One region of the Acetobacterium sp. UBA5834 genome, then DNA from elsewhere that is predicted to be linked to it. Evidence: riboswitches for the same ligand, from Rfam matches in the RefSeq annotation. Region 1 holds a riboswitch; the other holds the start of a gene.
The links. A riboswitch is a leader RNA that binds a small molecule or an ion and turns the genes downstream of it on or off. The one in region 1 is predicted to bind molybdenum cofactor.

Region 1 (3,418 bases):
TAGAATTGAATTCTGCTAATGAAACACCGCTTTTTTCCAAAAAATTTTTTTGAACGGCATTACTCCATATTGTTAAATGCATTTAAAATTATTCTCTGAATCTTTCTAATCTGAATAAACACGATATTTAACAATTTGATTTTTACGATTATTCAGGGAAATCTTATTCCCAGTACGTGTGATTTCATTCAAAAATACCCGAATTTTTATGTATTTTTCGACTTTACTTAAAGTTTCTTAAGTTATATTGCTTAAAAAGCGACATAATATCAGGGTATTTGTTGAAACTTTCCGCATTTATTGGAGGCAGTGATTACTAAATTTTACACCATCATTCATAATTATGATTACCTATCGAGAATTTTTTTATCTCCAACAATAATTTGTTTGTTAATTGTCAGACAAAAGAAACTTAACAAAATATCAAAATTTAAATATTGTTAATTATTTATTTAACGATGTTATCGTTCGCCTTTTTAACTTTTGAATTATAAACTCGATGTCCGTAACTGTCAAATTTTTTATCAGAAATAACATCGCCGTCACCCCAAAACCATTGAAATTTTACCCCATCAGGATTTTTTTGTACTTTGGCTTAAAATTAACAATCTCACAGCAACAAAATGACAATAACATTTCATTCAAAGTAATACAATATAAAACGTAACTATAAATAACTATATCGAATGTAGCATGAATTTGCAATTAAAATTAAAGCACTTTTTTTGTCAAATGTTTAACAAGGAATTATTTGGATTACTTAAATTCATCGATAACGATATTTTTCGCCAAAATATTGTTTGTTATGTAACAAACAGCTTTTTATTTCCTGATCATTATCCGACAAATGGCTTTAAAATACTATTTCAACCTTTAATAATTATGGGTGTCGCTCTCTTTTCTCAGGTGAAATCTATTCCGACTATTTAATTTAATTTTCGACCATCTTGTTTTGTGTCCGTTCGTCATCCTCCACTTTGAAGAATTTGGGATTCAAAAATGGGAAGTTTAAAAAATTTTATTAGTCCGTGTAAAAAAATTAAATTATCATTTGCAGTTCTTCGAAATCTGGAAAAATTTTCCTCTAAATTCTGGAATTCTAAAATTAGGAAAAAAAACGAGTAAAATAACTCATTGCACTTTATTTCATTAATATCGATTTTAAAGCTTTTCTGTTTTCGTGTCTATAGCTCTTGTAAGCGCCTCGCCGATTTGAGATTCTAGCTGATCACGAAAATCACCAATCTCCAAAAATGATCGTACTCAATCTTATTTTGGCATATTTTTATTTAAAAACCCATATTTACGACCATTTTTTGAGCAATTCTAAAATCTTTCTGACGCAAAAAAGTCCTCGTATTATTTTCTTATTTTCGTACATATTATATTTTTACGATATTTTCCGTGTTATTCTTTGCTAGACAAAGAATATGTACCCATGTATAATGTGACCAAATATTGAATTTACTCCAAATCAATGGAGTCTAAGGGTTTGCGTTGTTTTGCGATCTATGAACCATTGATCCGTAGGGTATTACTGGAAACGGTAATGCCTCCCATTGTGGAAAGGAGAAACTATAAAATAAAAGGGCAAAATATTTGTATTCTGTAACTCCTAATATTTGTATTTTGCTGTTTTATTTGGATTGCCCGGCATGCAATCCTTTACATTAGTTTTAAACTCTAATCTCCACAGATTAGAGTTTATTTTTTTGAATTTTTATAATTCATTAAACAAAAAACTTTAAGGAGGCGGTTTTATGAACGCAAATGCACGTGGTTGCATGGAAAAAGATGAACGAACTCATTTAGTTACCGACATCGTTGCCAAGCACAAGAATTCAAAGGGAGCACTAATCCCGATCTTACATGAGGTCCAGGAACTATATGGCTATTTACCAGTAGAAGCCCAGGAAACCATTGCCAAAGAAATGAATGTCCCTATTTCAGAGGTGTTTGGGGTAATTTCATTTTACTCATTCTTTTCTTTGAATCCAAAGGGCAAGCACAAGATTTCCATCTGTATGGGAACAGCCTGTTACGTCAAAGGCTCTGGCCCGATTTTGGACAAGTTAAAAGAAACTCTGGCAATTGGGGTCGGTGAAACAACCGAGGATGGTGAATTTACCCTTGAAGACTGTCGCTGTTTGGGTGCCTGTGGCTTGGCGCCAGTTTTGACCATTAATGGAAAAGTTTTTGGTCGTCTGACTAAAGACGATATTCCCGAAATTATTGAAGGCTGTAAAACTGAAGGAGGAAGTGTCCTATGAAAACCATTGCCGAACTAGAGGCCATCAGAGAAAAAACGTTAAAAGAAGTGGGCATGCGTACTGACAACGATTCGATCCGAGTGGTTGTGGGTATGGCGACCTGTGGGATTGCCGCTGGCGCGCGTCCAGTCATGCAAGCTTTTCTAACCGAAACCCAAAAGCGAGATATTCATAATGTGACCGTCACTGCTACCGGTTGTATCGGTGTTTGCAGTTTAGAACCGATCGTTGATATCATCGATAAAGAAGGTCATAAGGTTACCTACGTAAATATGACACCAGAAAAGGTTGCCAAAGTTGTTTTGGAGCATCTGGCCAATGGCAAGGTTTGCTCGGAATACACCCTAAAAGAAAATCAATAATATAAATTTTACGAGGAGGAAAACTACATGCAATTGTTTCGTTCCCATGTTTTAGTTTGTGGTGGTACAGGTTGTACCTCTTCAAATTCTGAAGCAATAATGACTGAATTAAATGAAAAGCTGGTTAAAAATCAACTTGATGCTGAAGTGAAGGTTGTTCAAACCGGCTGCTTTGGGCTGTGTGAAGAAGGCCCAATTATGGTTATTTACCCGGAAGGTACGATGTACTGCCGGGTGGATGTGAAAGATGTCCCTGAAATCGTCGAAGAACATCTTTTAAAAGGCCGTCTGGTGACCCGCTTGCTGGAAGCCAGCAGCCAGGTTCAGGAAGACGAACAAGATATTGAAAAATCCAGTTTCTTCAAAAAACAATTACGGGTTGCCCTGAGAAATTGCGGCCGGATTAATCCTGAAGAAATTGATGAATACATTGCCTTTGATGGTTATAAGGCGTTGACCAAAGCCCTGACTGAAATGTCTCCTGGCGAGGTTATCCAGACCATCAAAGATTCTGGTCTGCGAGGCCGCGGCGGCGGCGGATTCCCCACCGGTACTAAATGGGATTTTGCAGCCCAGCAGATTAACGATGAAAAATACGTCTGCTGTAACGCCGATGAAGGCGATCCCGGGGCTTTTATGGATCGAAGTGTTTTAGAGGGCGATCCCCACTCAGTTATTGAAGCGATGACCATTGCTGGCTACGCCATCGGTGCCACTCACGGTTTTGTTTATGTCCGGGCCGAATATCCGATTGCGGTTCATCGTCTGCAAATTGCCATTGATCAG
Region 2 (3,418 bases), on a different contig from region 1:
TGGTCATCAGAATCAGACCCATGGCAATGGAAACACTGTATTGGCCCATGTTGTTATTCATGGCGATAAAGGTGGTCATCACCCGGGTGAAGCCCCGGATATTGCCGCCAACAATCATAACGGCACCAACTTCCGAAATGGCCCGACCAAAACCGGTTACCAGGGCAATCATAATGACCCCTTTTAGCTCCAGAACCAGCAATATCAGGATATTAAGTCCCTGGGCTCCCAATGTTTTACCGGTTTGCACCACCTCGTAGCCGCTGGTGCTGGCATGGTTAAAGACGATGCCCATAATAACCGGCGTCACCAGAATGGTTTGGGCAATGATCATGGCGGTAGGGGTGTACATCAGCTGAAACTGGCCGAAGGGTCCCGAACGGGCCAAAAAGAGGGCGGTAAACAAACCGATGATAACCGGTGGAAACGACATAAAGGTATACAGCAACCGGGATACCACTTTTTTGCCTCGAAAATTATTGATTCCCAGAATGATGCCAAGGGGCACCCCAATCAAGGTTCCGTAAAGGGTCGATGAAAAAGAGACGAAAAGCGATAAGAGAACAATTTGAATGATTTCAGGGTCAAAGGAAAAAATCAGCCGAAAGGCTTCAACAAAACCATTGAGTATGTAGTCCATTGATTTCTCCATAATGAGATCCTGGAAGATGACATCTCCCAGGATCTCAATTGATTGTTATTTTTTAACAGCGTCCGGAACAAATAGTTGATCGCCATTGACTTTATAGGATGCGATCAGTTCCTGAGTTTCAGGAGATACGATCCAATCCACAAACGCCTGGGCACCTTCGGCATTGATCTGGTCATTAATACTTGGCGAGACGGCAATAACCCCATATGGGTTATTAAGCATTTCATCACCTTCGCAGACGATTTCCAGATTAGCCATGGTGTCTTTCATGTTGGCGTAAGTGGCCCGGTCTGCCAGAGTGTAGCCCAGTTTTTCATTGGTGACGGTCAGGGTTTCGCCCATCCCGGTGCCGGTTTTTATGTACCAGTCACCAGCTGGAGTAATATTGGCAGCTTTCCAGATTTCCAGTTCTTTGGTATTGGTGCCGGATTTATCATCCCGGGAGACAAAGGTTGCGGGCACGGCGGCAATGGCGGTAAAGGCTTTAACTGCATTATCAGCAGCTGTCGTTTTGACCTTGGCCGGGTCTTCTTTTGGTCCCAGCACCACAAAGTCATTATGCATAACGGCAAAACGTTCAACCCCATAACCGTCTTTGATAAATTGTTCCTCCTGGGTGATGGCATGTACTAAAAGGACATCAGCCTCACCAGCTTTCCCCATTTCCATGGCTTTACCGGTGCCCACGGCGACAACCTTGACGGCAATTCCGGTTTGGGCCTCAAAATCGGGCAGAATTTCTTCCAGCAAACCGCTGTCCTGGGTGCTGGTGGTGGTGGCCAGAATGATTTCTCCATTGGAGCCGGGCTCTAAGTCTTTTTTTGCCGGAGTACAGCCCAGCGTACTGAGGGCAATGGTGCAAACAAACAAAACAATAACCAATAGTGACAATTTCTTTTTCATTTTTTTCCTCCTAAAATATTTTATCAAAAGAGCAGATACTCTAAAGACGACAATAAAGAGAAGTGAATCCAAAAAAAATAATCGATTGCTCAAAAAACAATCGAAAATTCTGCGTTAACCATCCTCTACACACTGGAAAGCATCGTCATTTCTAACGAGACTCTAACGATTGATAAACCATAGAAAACCGTAGGTTCATCAATTCGGATTGTTTGTTTTCACTATGAAACCGTATTTAATTGATTTTATTATATCAAATCAGATAGTTTGAGTCAAGCCTGCAGTGGAATTGTGTCTTTGCGTTAGTAAATACCCAGGAACCGATCATTTATTCACAGCAACGGGAATGACCCTTAAAAAAAGCGCACAAAAGTGCTGCGTGTAGCGAAAAATTGATCAAAAACTGTACGTTTTTTTATCCTTATTTTGATCTCATTTTGTAAAATGTCTTTTACCATGACATTTTTGCCCAGCCGTTGACAGACAAAAAATCTGATGATACCATGAATCAATCAGATTGAGCTAGAAATTTTGATAAAGGAAAATGTGATGAAGACAATAAGAGTATGTGTTGGCAGTGCCTGTCATGTAAATGGATCGTATAAGGTGGTGAAAGCGATGAACCAGATCATTGATCAGCGGGGGCTGGGGGATGAGGTTGAACTGGTGGGATCGTTTTGTATGGGAAAATGCACCGAGGGTGTGGCTGTGGAATGTGATGAGATCATCTATGCTGTGTCTGTTGACAATGTGGAAGAAGTCTTCGAGAAAATTATGGGGGGAAAATAATTGAGTATTATCAATTTTTCAAAAAATAAATGCCGTAATTGTTATAAATGTATTCGCAAGTGCCCGGTAAAAGCCATCAAGCTTAAGGACAAACATGCCCAGATTATTCAGTCGATGTGTATTGGCTGTGGGGTCTGTATTGCTACCTGTCCCCATAACGCCAAGGAAATTCATAGTGATGTCGATACCATCAAGCAATGGCTAAAAACCGAGCAGGTGGTACTAAGTCTGTCGGCGGTATTTCCGACGGCTTATTATCTGGATCATCCCCGCCAGTATCTGGGAATTCTTCGGGAGCTGGGCTTCACGATTATCGAGGAGACCTCGATTGGCGCTGAGGTGGTGGCTAAAGCCTATGCCGATGAGTATCGCAGTGATAAGAAATTTATTATTTCGTCATCCTGTGCGGCGATCAAAAACCTTATTGAGATTTACTATCCTCAGTATCTCTCATCGCTGAGTCGTCAAGTCTCGCCGATGATTGCCCATGGCAAGATTCTTCGTGAAAAATACCCCAATGCCAAAATTGTCTATGCTGGCTCCTGCCTGGCTAAGAAAATGGAGGTACACGACAAGGATGTCCGGGGCATCATTGATGGGGTTTTAACCTTTGATGAAATTGACAGCTGGATTAAAAAAGAAAACATCATCCCCAATAAAATGCCGATGGAAGAATTTAATGCCATTGGTACCAACACCGGACGGCTTTATCCGATTACTGGCGGATTGGCTAAAAACAGTGTCGAAAACCTTGATGGCAGCCGGAAAATTTTGCGTATTGATGGAGTCAAGGACTGTATGGAGTTTCTCGATGAGATTCACCAGCTGGATAAAAAATACTGGATCGAAATGAACGCCTGTGAGGAGGGCTGTGTCAATGGCCCGGGTAATATTCACAGTCCGCTGTCTAAATATGAAAAGGTGGAGATGCTGCAGACCTATATTGATTTAAACAGTAAAAAGGAACCCTCCACCGATATTCCAGCGGTTGATACCAGGCGTTCATTTCATAAACGGCCCGTTCATCATCTGGGCGAGGTACCGACCGAAGAGCTGGAAAAAATCCTCAACCAG

Region 2: another riboswitch for molybdenum cofactor. It lies ahead of B3F51_RS12225 (substrate-binding domain-containing protein); the one in region 1 lies ahead of B3F51_RS02595 (complex I 24 kDa subunit family protein).

The regions. Positions count from the first base shown of each region.
Region 1 is NZ_DJGY01000012.1:15,838-19,255, reverse strand. It holds molybdenum cofactor riboswitch at 1,456-1,588, shown strand; gene B3F51_RS02595 (complex I 24 kDa subunit family protein) at 1,761-2,270, shown strand; gene B3F51_RS02590 ((2Fe-2S) ferredoxin domain-containing protein) at 2,267-2,632, shown strand; partial or broken gene nuoF (NADH-quinone oxidoreductase subunit NuoF) at 2,648-3,418, shown strand, end outside.
Region 2 is NZ_DJGY01000060.1:141,948-145,365, reverse strand. It holds gene B3F51_RS12230 (ABC transporter permease) at 1-640, opposite strand, end outside; gene B3F51_RS12225 (substrate-binding domain-containing protein) at 698-1,555, opposite strand; molybdenum cofactor riboswitch at 1,660-1,776, opposite strand; gene B3F51_RS12220 ((2Fe-2S) ferredoxin domain-containing protein) at 2,105-2,344, shown strand; gene B3F51_RS12215 ([Fe-Fe] hydrogenase large subunit C-terminal domain-containing protein) at 2,345-3,418, shown strand, end outside.